DNA from 3 places in the Gordonia sp. NB41Y genome. Region 3 is predicted to be linked to each of the others. Evidence: predicted binding sites of a transcription regulator. Region 3 holds the regulator's gene; each other region holds the start of a gene.
What was found. Region 3 encodes LexA, which represses DNA repair genes until DNA is damaged. Its sites were predicted from a motif close to CGAACANNTGTTCG; they were not measured.
Positions count from the first base shown of each region.

Region 1: the regulator LexA is predicted to act here: its motif matches at 1,849-1,862, upstream of Q9K23_RS18485 (alpha-ketoglutarate-dependent dioxygenase AlkB).
Region 2: the regulator LexA is predicted to act here: its motif matches at 1,576-1,589, upstream of Q9K23_RS09515 (DUF222 domain-containing protein).

Region 1 is NZ_CP132196.1:4,257,719-4,261,898, forward strand. Features, by position in the region: gene Q9K23_RS18475 (adenylate/guanylate cyclase domain-containing protein) at 1-262, shown strand, start outside; gene Q9K23_RS18480 (oxidoreductase) at 314-1,186, shown strand; gene Q9K23_RS18485 (alpha-ketoglutarate-dependent dioxygenase AlkB) at 1,196-1,828, opposite strand; gene Q9K23_RS18490 (MMPL family transporter) at 2,019-4,180, shown strand, end outside.
Region 2 is NZ_CP132196.1:2,206,728-2,210,907, reverse strand. Features, by position in the region: gene Q9K23_RS09515 (DUF222 domain-containing protein) at 1-1,536, opposite strand, end outside; gene ald (alanine dehydrogenase) at 2,040-3,140, opposite strand; gene Q9K23_RS09505 (NAD-dependent succinate-semialdehyde dehydrogenase) at 3,587-4,180, shown strand, end outside.
Region 3 is NZ_CP132196.1:504,620-508,799, reverse strand. Features, by position in the region: gene ptsP (phosphoenolpyruvate--protein phosphotransferase) at 1-1,549, shown strand, start outside; gene lexA (transcriptional repressor LexA) at 1,669-2,322, opposite strand; gene Q9K23_RS02100 (LysM peptidoglycan-binding domain-containing protein) at 2,607-3,362, shown strand; gene nrdR (transcriptional regulator NrdR) at 3,387-3,896, shown strand; gene hrpA (ATP-dependent RNA helicase HrpA) at 3,870-4,180, opposite strand, start outside.

The DNA of each region.
Region 1 (4,180 bases), 2.0 Mb from region 3:
GTGTGCGCGGCTCTCGGAGATGGCCAAGACCAGCCGGGTGTCGGTGCTCGCCAGCGGGGCCGCGATCGCCGACGCCGCCGACGAGGCGGGCGAATGGGCGCTGCTGGGGGAGCGGGTGATGCGGGGCCGGGCCGAGCCGACCGCGATCTACGGGCCCGAGGCGCTGGTGCCGCGCGGCCCGGCATCGGTGGGCGAGATGCTCACCGGGCTGTTGCGCCCGGCACGCTGGCTCGGCACCGCGGGCGTACTGAAGTCGGACTGAATCGAACAACCCGCCCCGGTGCACCGGGGCGGCAACCACAGGGGGAGAGACATGAGCGGATGGTCGACCAAGGACATCCCGGACCAGTCCGGACGGACCTTCGTGGTGACCGGCGCCAACAGCGGCTTGGGGGCCGAGACCGCGCGAGCGCTGATCGACGCCGGTGCGCGGGTGATCCTCGCCTGCCGCAACACCGTCAAGGCCGACGCGGTGGCACGTGAACTCGGTGAGCGGGCCGAGGTGGCCGCCCTCGACCTCGCCGACCTGGCCTCGGTGCGGTCCTTCGCCGACGGCCTGCCCGGCGTCGACGTCCTGATCAACAATGCCGGCGTGATGGCGGTGCCGCTGGGGCGCACCGCCGACGGATTCGAGATGCAGATGGGCACCAACCATCTCGGGCACTTCGCGCTGACCGCACTGGTGTTGCCGAAGGTCGCCGACCGGGTGGTGACGTTGTCGTCGGGTATGCACCAGCTGGGGCGGATCGACCTCGACGATCTCGGCTGGGAACGGCGCCGATACCGAGCCTGGCAGGCCTACGGCGACTCCAAGATGGCCAACCTGATCTTCGGGCAGGTCCTCGCCGAACGGCTGACCGCCGCCGGTGACAGCAGGAAGTCGCTGATCGCCCATCCCGGCTATGCGGCCACCGGACTCCAGGGACACACCGAGTCGATCATGGACAAGGTGATGGTGGTCGGCAATCTGTTCGCCCAGTCCGCCGCCGACGGCGCGCTGCCCACCCTGTTCGCGGCCACCGCGCCGGACGCGGTGAACGGGACCTTCTACGGGCCGACGAAGCTGTTCGGCATGCGCGGTGCGCCAGGGGAGTCGGGGTTCAGCGGACGGGCCCGCGACGAGCGGATCCGTACCGGCCTGTGGACTGCGTCGGAGAACCTCACCGGGACCTCGATCACGCTGTAGCGCAACCGGTCACCACACACCCGGCGGGCGGAACTGCACGCTGATGCGGGGGCCGACACCGGTGCACTTGGGTATCGCGTGCTCCCAGGTGCGTTGACAGCTGCCGCCCATCACCAGCAGGTCGCCCGCCGACAGGAGGAAGCGTATCGACGGCCCACCACCATTGGGGCGCAACGCGAGTGGGCGAGGCGAGCCCAGTGAGAGGATCGCGACCATGGTGTCGTCGGTGGCGCCCCGGCCGAACCGGTCACCGTGCCACGCAACCGAATCCGCCCCGTCCCGGTACAGGCACAGCCCCGCGGTGGCGAAGCCCTCGGGCAGTTCGGGGCGGTAGTGGGCGCTCAGCGCGTCCCGCGCGTCGGCGAGCAGCGGATCGGGCAGTGTCGCGGTGGCGGGATACTGGGCGAGCAGCCGGGGGACGTCGACGACGCGGTCGTACATCCGGCGGCGCTCGGCACGCCACGCCGCGTTCTCGTGCAGTGCGTCGAACAGTGCATCCGCGCCGGTGATCCAGCCCGGCCGCAGATCCACCCAGGCGCCGTCGGTGAGTTCGCGCCGGGTCACCGTATGGCCCAGGCGCCCGATCTGCGGTTCGGTGTCGTCGAGATCGAAGATCGAACCCTGCATGCCGACGGACGTCATACCGCCAGGGTAGCGGCTGTCGAACGAATGTTCTAGCCCGATCGGAGGCGTGCCCTTGCTCACAGACCGAGGGCGATGGTGGCCGTACGGGAAAAAGTGGAGTAGAAAGTTCCAAGTGTTAGTCATGCACACTTTGTGCTGCTGACATCGTGTCCGACACCTTGCGTCCAGTCGACAGAGGAACCCCCACATGGCTTCAGTGCTCTTCCGGCTCGGCCGGTTCTCGTTCAAACACAAGTGGTGGGTGATCGCCGCGTGGCTGATCGTCCTGATCGGGGTCGGCTCGGCCGTCGCCGGACTCAAACCCACCCTGGCCAAGGACTTCGACCTGCCCGGAACCGACTCCGGCACCGCCACCAGCCAGGTGCAGGAGTACTTCCCGCAGGTCATGGCGCAGCAGGAGCATGCATCGACCAGCGTGCTGGTGGCCGCCGACGACGGCCTCGCCAACCACACCGAGCAGATCAACGCCCTCGTCGCCGACCTCAAGACGCTGCCCGACGTCGTCGACGCGGACTCGATCGCCAACCCGGTGGCCGTGGCCCAGGCGCAACCCGCACTCGCCGCATCGGTACTCGGTGACAACGGCAAGGTGGGTCTGATCCAGGTCCGTCAGAACATCAAGATCATGGACCTCACCGTCGACGAGAAGAAAGAACTCGTCGACATCCTCGAGAAGAACCGCGGCAACGGTCTGCAGGTGGAGGCCACCGGCTCGCTGATGCAGGTCATGGAGGCCGGGGGAACCGCCGAGCTGATCGGTTTCGCGATCGCCTTCGTGGTGATGATCGTCGCCTTCGGTGCACTGGTCGCCGCGTTCATCCCGCTGATCACCGGCATCGTCGGCGTGGCACTGACCATGCTGCTGCTGTACCTCGGTTCGGAGTTCATGACGGTCAACGAGACCGCCACCGGCATCGTCACGATGCTCGGCATCGCCGTCTCGATCGACTACGCACTGTTCATCGTGTCCCGCTACCGCAGCGAGCTGCGCCGGGGCGGTGATCGCGCCGACGCCGCCGGACGGGCCGTGGGCACCGCGGGTACCGCGGTGGTGTTCGCCGGTCTCACCGTGATCATCGCGGTGGTCGCGCTGATGGTGGTCGGCATCCCGCTGATCACCCAGATGGGTGCCGGTGCCGCGGTTGCGGTGGCGGTCGCCGTCCTCAGTGCGTTGACCCTGATCCCGGCGTTGCTCTCGGCCACCGGGCGGTTCACCTTCGCGCCCAGGATCCCGTGGATCAAGCACGCCGAGGAGTCGGCCACCGAGGACACGCTGGGCGTCAAGTTCGGCCGGACCGTCACCCGTCGCCCGATCCCGTTCATCATCGCCGGCCTGGCAGTGCTGATCGTCGCCGCGATCCCGACGTCCAAACTCGATCTGGGCATGGAGCTGACCAGCGACGACGAGGTGGCCGCGCAGAGCCTGCTGCAACGTGGCTTCGGCGAGGGCATCAACGGCCCCCTGCTGGTGGTCCTGCACGACGACGACGGCCAGGTGGCCGGCATCGCCGATGCCGCGGTCGCCCACATCAAGACCCTGCCCGATGTCGCGAATGCGGCGACCCTGACGTGGATCGGCAACGGCCCGTCGCAGCAGAACCCGAATGTCGATGCCAACACCGCGCTGATCATGGTCACGCCGAACGGCGGACCGGCGTCGGCATCCACCCATGACCTCATGGAACACATCCGTGACTACGCCCCCACCGTGGAGAAGGCCGGTGCCGAACTGCACGTCGGTGGCCAGACCGCGATCATGTCCGATCTCTCCGACCGGCTCGACAAGGCGCTGATCCCGTACCTGCTGGTCGTCGTCGGTCTCGCGTTCCTGATCATGATCGGTGTGTTCCGGTCGATCTGGGTTCCGCTGATCGGCACCATCGGCTTCCTGTTCTCGGTGCTCGCGACCTTCGGCGTGACCGTCGCGATCTTCCAGGAGGGCTGGCTGGGTCTGATCGACCACACCAAGCCGATCCTGTCGTTCCTCCCGATCTTCCTGATCGGTGTGGTGTTCGGCCTCGCGATGGACTACCAGGTGTTCCTGGTGACCCGCATGCGCGAGGAGTACATCCACGGCATGTCGGCGAAGGATGCGATCATCGCCGGATACCGGCACGGCGCCCGCGTGGTGACCTCGGCCGCGATCATCATGATCAGCGTGTTCGCCGCGTTCATGCTCGCGCCGGACACCACGTCCAAGATGCTCGGCTTCGCCATGGCGATCGCGGTGTTCTTCGACGCCTTCATCATCCGGATGACGGTGGTCCCGGCGGTGATCGCGCTGCTCGGTGATCGTGCCTGGGGTCTCCCGAAGTGGCTCGACAAGCTGGTCGTCGACTTCGACATCGA
Region 2 (4,180 bases), 1.7 Mb from region 3:
GAACCGGCACTTCGGATTCAACCCGATCGGGGTGGTCTGCCCACCCGCCGCCGGATTGTGGTGGTCGTATTCGGTGACATGATCGAGATCGGCATCGAATGAGCTTCGAGTACACGCCACATCAGCACACGTGCCATACGACAGACGCACGTACTCGTCGAGGGCGGCGGACGGCCGGTACGGATCCGAAGGCAGAGTCGGCGGCAACACCACATCCTCGGGCCGCACACCCCGGGGGACGAGCCGCGTGAATCGGGCGTTCGGGTGGGAGGCGAGGTCCCGCACGAATTCCGGGGCGATCACACCCTTGCCGAACAGATACCCCGGTGCCGCACCCGCGGGTAAGTCGGAGGAACCGGTGGACGGATCATTCGGTGTGACAACCGGATTCGCGGGCATGTCGATACCGGCCGGTTCCTCCTCGACCGCCTCGGCCGCCGCGTCATGCTCGAGGCGGGCCGACCGACGGGTGTCGTCAGGTGTGGGAGTGTCGTCGGGTGTAGCAGTGTCGTCGGGCCGCGTGGTGGCACCGGTCGCAGGGACGTCGGAGTCGAGCTGAGTCTCAGAACTGTTGCCGCTGTGCACTTCCGGCTCAGGTGCGGGTTGGGGTTGGGGTCGGCCGGTGACGGTGTCGAGGTCGGCGACGGTGGCCTCGTTGGCCAACAGGTGGATCACGTACTGCACCTTCGGGATCGACCCGGCCTCGGGGATCTCGGCCGGGCAGTCCGCACGTCCGCATTCACACTCGAACTGGGTCCCCGACAGGAGAGCGAACATGGCATCGGATTTCCGGTTCTGCGAGGATCGCCCATCATGTGGGCACACCGTGTTCGCGAGGGCACCGATCACGAGGCCGCACAGTTCGACCCGGTCGGCGGCCATGGTGCCGGCGATCTCCCCGGTCCCGTCAGTGCTGAACGAGGTCCACACACCCCGTTTGTCCAGACACCGTTCCCGGGCTTCACGGACGGCGTCACGGTCGTGGCGGAACACGACCCGGTCGGCCATGTCGGTGATGGTTTTCTTCGACCACAGTCGTCGGCGTCGGCGGATCAACTCGGCGATCTCGGCGTCGACCTTGGGTGCCGATTCGCGACCGTGGACCAGCGCGGTCCGCGACACCACCACCTTCATCAACTCGGGAGTGATCCAGCCGTCCCGCAACACTTCCGCCACATGAGGCAGGTGGTGGAGAACGGCGATGGATTCGTCCATGAGGAGTTCGGCGGCGCGTTGGGTGATGCCACGCACACGCGAGATCTTCTTGGCCAGGTCGACGAATCCGGATGGTGCTCCGGCGACACCGCGGTCGGCGTCGACGTGGCGGCCGACGAGTTCGATCACCGATCGGTAGGTCGACCAGGCCAGAAACGATCGTCCTCGATCGATCTCGCGTAACCCGATCAGTAGGTCGTTGGTGGAGGATTGTTCGGGTGTTTTCGGGTCGACCCCACCCAATAGATCGGCATTGTCGTGTGGCAATTGCGGCCAGCGGGAATCGGTGAACGACAGGGACGTCGTGGGTGTGTTCGTCATCTGATTTCCTCCCCCCGGAGTGCCTGTGACCTGCAACAAAGAACTTGTGTTCGATTACAGATCACGGTACACGAGGCCACCGACAAAACTCCCGCGAGCAGAAGTGGGTTCACCGGATGGTGGTCACCTCGTGGAGGTCGGGCGGTGGAGGTTTCGACTCGACTTGTCGCGGCGCTCCGCGTCGGCTCGACCAGCGTGAACGTGCGCCGGCCCACCTTCGGTGGTCGAGCCGGGACCGAGCCTCTGGGCGAGGACCCGTGTCGAGGCCTGGTGGGTTGAGGGTGTCGGTGGCCATCTCCTATGTGGTCACCTCGTGAACGTGGCCGGTGGAGGTCTCGACTCGACTTGTCGCTGCGCTCCGCGTCGGCTCGACCAGCGAAGAGGGTGTGTCCGTCGTGGTGGTGGGGTTGGGATGTCGCGCTCCGCGTCGGCCCGACCAGCGGTGGTGTGGTGCGGGATGGACGGTTGGTGGATTGTGGGAATGTGCTTGCCGACAGCGGCCGTCAGGCCGGGACCGCGGTGTATCCGTGGGCGTCGGCGACCTCTTGTGACAGGAGCCGGCCCGCATGGGTCGACAGACCGGCGCGCAGACCGGCGTCGGCGGCGGTGGCGTCCTGCCATCCGCGGTCGGCCAGCGCGACGACGTAGGGCAGGGTGGCATTGGTCAGGGCGTTGGTCGAGGTGTTCGGCACCGCACCGGGCATGTTGGCGACACAGTAGAAGACCGAATCGTGTACGGCGAAGGTCGGTTCCGCATGCGTCGTGGGCCGTGAATCCTCGAAACAGCCGCCCTGGTCGATGGCGATGTCGACGAGGACCGAACCCGGGCGCATCCGGGAGACCAGGTCGTTGGAGATCAGGGTGGGGGCCTTGGCGCCGGGCACCAGCACCGCACCGATCACGAGGTCGGCCTCGAGCACGGCCTGTTCGAGGGCGTAGGCGGTGGAGACGATCGTGGTGACCTGGCCCTGATAGAGGCTGTCGATCTCGCGGAGCCGCGCGATGGACAGATCGAGCACGGTGACATCGGCTTTCATGCCGTGGGCGATCGCGATGGCGTTGCGGCCGGAGACCCCGGCACCGATCACGACGACCTTCGCCGGCGCCACTCCCGGGACGCCGCCCATCAGGACCCCGCGGCCGCCCTCCGGCCGCATCAGGTGGTAGGCACCGGCCTGCGGCGCGAGGCGCCCGGCCACCTCGCTCATCGGGGCGAGCAGCGGCAGTGAACCGTCCGCTGCCACCACCGTCTCGTAGGCGATCGACGTGGTGCCCGCCGCGAGCAGTGCGTCGGTGCACTCCTTGGATGCCGCGAGGTGCAGGTAGGTGAACAGCACCTGATCCGACCGCAGCCGCGAGTACTCCTCGGCGATGGGCTCTTTGACCTTCAGCACGAGATCGGCCTGCGCCCAGACGGCGTCGGCGGAGTCGAGGATCTGGGCGCCTGCCGCCTTGTAGCCGGCGTCGTCGAACGACGAACCCGCCCCGGCGCCGGCCTCGATGATCACCTCGTGGCCGCGAGCGACGAGCTCGTTGACGCCTGGCGGGGTGATCGCGACCCGGTACTCGTGGTTCTTGATCTCGCGGGGGATTCCGATCTTCATCAATGGCTCCTGTGATGGCGTGACGGGTCCGGATACGGACGATGAATGGGGGGTGGCACGCTGCCGACGGCAATCCGCCGATCGTGCGGGACGTCGTTGTCTCCGCCGCATCGGCCGGTTCGTCAATGGTGAACAAACTTCATCCCACAGCCAACATCAATGAAGATAATTCTCTGACAAAGCATGATTTGGAGAATTCTCCGGGATCGGCCCGATTGAGGGTAGGTCTCACAGAAGGATCTTCGGGCGGCGTCCTGGGCCTCGCTGCATGCGGTGCCGGTTCGGTTGACGGGTTCGGAGCAGCACACCTAGCATGGATATGCAAACGTTCTTGCAATCGATTTCGCCATCCTTCTCGCGGGCGGATGATCCGCCGGTGCGCAAGGTGACGTCACGGACCCCGAGCGGTGCGAATTCGGCGTCGGCTCAACAGAAAGAGGACAGACATGGGTGACCTGGGACGTATCCCGGCCGACTTGCCCACCGGGCTCTGGATCGACAACGCCGTCACCCCGGCCACCGGCGGCGCCACCTTCGAGGTGCGCAACCCGTCGACCGGGGAACTGCTGACCGCCGTGGCCGACGCCGGCGCCGACGATGCGCTCAAGGCACTGGACTCGGCCGCCGCCGCGCAGGCGGCCTGGGCCGCGACGTCGCCGCGCGAACGATCGGTGATCCTGCGCACCGCGTGGGAGGCGATCCTCGACCGCACCGACGACTTCACCACACTGATGGCGCTCGAGATGGGCAAGACGGTCACCGAGGCCCGCGGTGAGGTGACCTACGGCGCCGAGTTCCTCCGATGGTTCAGCGAGGAGGCTGTCCGGATTCAAGGACGTTATGCCGCATCACCTTCCGGCAACGGCCGCATCCTGGTGAGCAAGGTCCCGGTGGGTCCGGTCCTGGCCATCACCCCCTGGAACTTCCCGCTGGCGATGGGGACGCGCAAGATCGCACCGGCACTCGCGGCCGGATGCACCGTCATCTCCAAACCCGCCGAGGACACACCGCTGACCATGCTCCTGCTGGCGCGGGTCCTC
Region 3 (4,180 bases):
AGACCGTGACGCCGAGCAGGCCCGGTTCACCGCCGCCGCGGCGGCGGTCGCCGCCCGCCTGCGCGATCGCGCCTCCCATGCATCGGGCGCAGCCGCCGAGGTCCTGATCGCCACGGCCGGCCTCGCCGAGGATCGCGGCTGGACCGGGGCGGTGGCCAAGCGCATCGCCGACGGCGCGCCCGCGGCACTCGCCGCGACCGGGGCCACCGCCCAGTTCGCGGAGATGTTCACCGCGCTCGGCGGCGTGATGGCCGAGCGTGTCACCGACCTCGAGGACGTTCGTGACCGGGTGATCGCCGAGGTCCTGGGACTCCCGGAACCCGGTGTCCCGGTACCGGAGTCGCCGTCGGTGCTCTTCGCCGACGACCTCGCACCCGCCGACACCGCCGGACTCGACCCGGCGCTGGTGACCGCCTTGGTCACGCGGCTGGGCGGACCCACCAGCCACACCGCGATCATCGCCCGCCAGCTCGGCATCCCCTGTGTGGTCGCGGTGGCCGGACTCGACGCGGTGGCCGCAGGCACCACCGTGCTGGTCGACGGCACCGCCGGCAGCGTGGAGATCGACCCGGAGCCGACGGCTGCCCGGGCGGCGGTGGCCGAGAGCCGCCGGCAGGCCGAGGTCGTCGCCGCGTGGTCGGGACCGGGCCGCACGGCCGACGGTCACGAGGTGGCCGTGCTCGCCAACGTGGCCGACGGCGTCTCCGCGCGCGCCGCGACCGGATACCCGGTCGAGGGCATCGGCCTGTTCCGCACCGAGCTGACCTTCCTCGACCGCGCCGACGAGCCGACGGTCGACGAGCAGGTGGTGCTCTATCGCGAGGTGATCGACGCGTTCCCGGGCGGCAAGGTGGTGATCCGCACGCTCGACGCCGGCTCGGACAAGCCGCTGCGCTTCGTCGACCACGGCGCCGAGGCGAACCCTGCGCTGGGTATCCGCGGAAACCGGCTGACCGCAACCCATCCCGAGATCCGGACGAATCAGCTCGACGCGATCGCCCGGGCCGCCGAGGAGTCCGGTGCCACCGCGCGGGTGATGGCACCGATGATCGCCGGACCGGCCGAGGCCGCAGACTTCGCCGCCGAGGTGCGGTCACGAGGGATGATCGCGGGGGTGATGATCGAGATCCCGTCCGCGGCGATCCTGGCATCGGCGGTGCTCGCCGAGGTGGACTTCGTCTCGATCGGGACCAACGATCTGACCCAGTACACGATGGCCGCCGACCGTATGTCGGCCGAGCTGGCCGAGCTCACCGATCCGTGGCAGCCGGCGGTGTTGCACCTGATCGAGGGTGTGGCCCGGGCCGGTGCCGACGCCGGAAAGCCCGTCGGGGTGTGTGGCGAGGCGGCCGCGGATCCGCTGCTCGCCTGCGTCCTGGTGGGGATGGGGGTGAGCTCGTTGTCGAGTGCCCCCGTCGCGGCGGCGGCCGTCGGCGCACGCCTCGGACAGGTGTCGCTGGCGCAGTGCCGTGATGCGGCCCGGGCGGCCCTGGCGACCTCGGAGGCGGCCGCCGCGCGGGCGGCGGCAGCGGCGGTCCTGGCCGGCTGAGCACGCCCTCGCCCGGCACCGTACCGGCGAGAACCGCTGTGTGAGAACGACTTCAGAAGAACTGTCCTCAGGGATGCGATTCCTGAGGGCAGTTCTCGTCGAGGTGGGTTCGCCGGGTGTCAGACCCGACGCATCACGGTGACGACCTTGCCGAGGATGACGGCGGTGTTGCCCGGGATCGGGTCGAAGAGCTCGTTGTGCGGCATCAGCCACACCTGGCCGTTGCCGCGCTTGAAGGTCTTGACGGTGGCCTCGCCGTCGATCATCGCGGCGACGATGTCGCCGTTGTCGGCCACGTTCTGCTGACGGACCACCACCCAGTCGCCGTCGCAGATCGCGGCGTCGATCATGGACTCGCCGACCACCTTGAGCATGAACAGCGATCCGTCGCCGACCAGCTCGCGCGGCAGCGGGAAGACATCCTCCACGGCCTGCTCGGCGAGGATCGGTCCGCCGGCGGCGATCCGGCCGAGCACCGGCACGAATGCCGGGGTCGGCAGACCGGCTGCGGCCGGGTCGTCGGAGGGATTCGGGTCGATCTGGTTGTCCTGCACGTTGACCGCACGCGGGCGATTGGCGTCGCGCTTGAGCAGTCCCTTGCGTTCGAGGGTGCGCAACTGGTGGGCCACCGACGAGGTCGAGTTGAGACCCACCGCATCACCGATCTCGCGGATGCTCGGCGGATAGCCGCGCTCGCGGACCGATCGGCGGATCACCTCGAGCACCTCGCGCTGACGCTGGGTCAGCGTGGCCTCGATGACCACCGGGTCGATCGCATCCGGGTTCGCCGCTGCTCGCGACGATCCCGCCCTCGACGACCCGGCCTTCGACTTCGCGCCCGACGACCCGGCCGCGCGCCGCGTCTTGTCACTCATCGCGTACGTGTCCTTTCCGTGCCGCCCCGCGTCGGCATCTTCTGTGATCGAGGTTATCCCACGTTCCCGACAACCTCAAACACCTGTTCGACGTGTTTCCACGACATTTGTCGGAGCCCCGTGATAGAACTTCGAACAACAGTTCATCGAACGCGTGATCGAGAAACGGGAGGCTCTCTCTCATGCACACAACCCTGATATCGGACCGTCCGGCGGCGGCAGCGGCCCCGTCGGCCACCCGTCCGTCCGGCACCCCCACGCCCCGACCTGCGGCGGGAGCCCGCGGCGCCGATCGGCACCCGGGGGGCCGGCGCCCCGGCGGTCGCGGTGCGGGCCGGCATCCGGCCGAGGCCGATGCCATGCGCGTCGGGCTCGAACACCGCGGTCTCGCCGAACACCGCGGTCGGATCGAACACCGCGGTCTCGCCGAACACCGCGGTCGGATCGAGCACCCGGGCGTCGAGCGGCGCGTCACGACCGCGGCCCGCAGCCGCGGTCGGGTGGTGGCGGGGCGCGGGAGTACCGAACGTGTGGGCGGCGGACGTGTGGGTGCCGGACGTGGCGGTGCCGGTCGTGTGGGCCCTGGCCGGGTGGCCTGTGCCGATGCGGTGGTGGTCCCGGTGCGCGGGACCGCGGTGTCGTCGGTCCATCGTCGGCGTCGCACCACCGCGGTCGCGGTCATGACCGGTGTCGCACTGGCGATGCTGGTGTGGATCGTCGCGATCGTCGGCTCGGACTATCAGCGCGCCACCGTCCCGTCCCCGGTCTCCACCCAGGTGGTGCACGTGCGGGCGGGGGAGTCGCTCGGGTCGATCGCCGCCCGGGTGGCCCCGGACATGCCGAGCCGGGTGGTGATCGACGAGATCGTCGAGCTCAACGACATGGCGGGCAGCGGCCTGCAGGTCGGGCAAGCACTGCTGACGCCGCGCTACCGCTGACCGGTGGGACGGTATTGTCTTTGTATGCGCTGCCCGTTCTGCAGAAACGAAGACACCAAGGTCATCGACTCGCGTGTCGCCGACGAGGGGCAGGCGATCCGTAGACGGAGGTCGTGCAGTTCCTGTGGTCGCCGCTTCTCCACCGTGGAGACCGCCGTGCTCGCCGTGGTGAAACGCAATGGCGTCACCGAACCGTTCAGCCGGGAGAAGGTCATGCGCGGTGTGCGCCGGGCCTGCCAGGGACGCCACGTCGACGAGGACGATCTCGCCCAGCTCGCCCAGCAGGTCGAGGAGGCGGTCCGCGCCTCCGGTGCCGCCGAGATCCCCAGCAACGAGGTCGGTCTGGCCATCCTCAAACCCCTGCGCGACCTCGACGAGGTCGCCTACCTGCGCTTCGCGTCGGTCTACCGGTCGTTCGACTCGCTGGAGGACTTCCAGCGCGAGATCGACGACCTGCGCGACGAGCACTCCCGGCACGGGGAGGCCGTCGGCGTCAACGGGGCCGTCTCAGCCGAGACGGTCAAGGGTTCGTAGCGCGCGCTTCTCCGACACCGGATATCGCGTGCCCAGCCGCTGGGCGAACAACCCCACCCGTAGTTCCTCGACCATCCAGTGGGCCTGTTCGTTGACCCGGTCGCGGCGGGGTGCGGGGACCTGGTCGAGGCGCTGATTCCATCGTGCGATCACCCGGTCGACGCTGGCCATCGCGTCGTGATCGCGCGTCGCGGATCCGGGCAACTGCTCCAGTCGCGACCGTGCCGCGGCCAGATATCGGGGCAGATCCTCGAGATGGGTGCGCGGCGTGGCCAGCACGAATC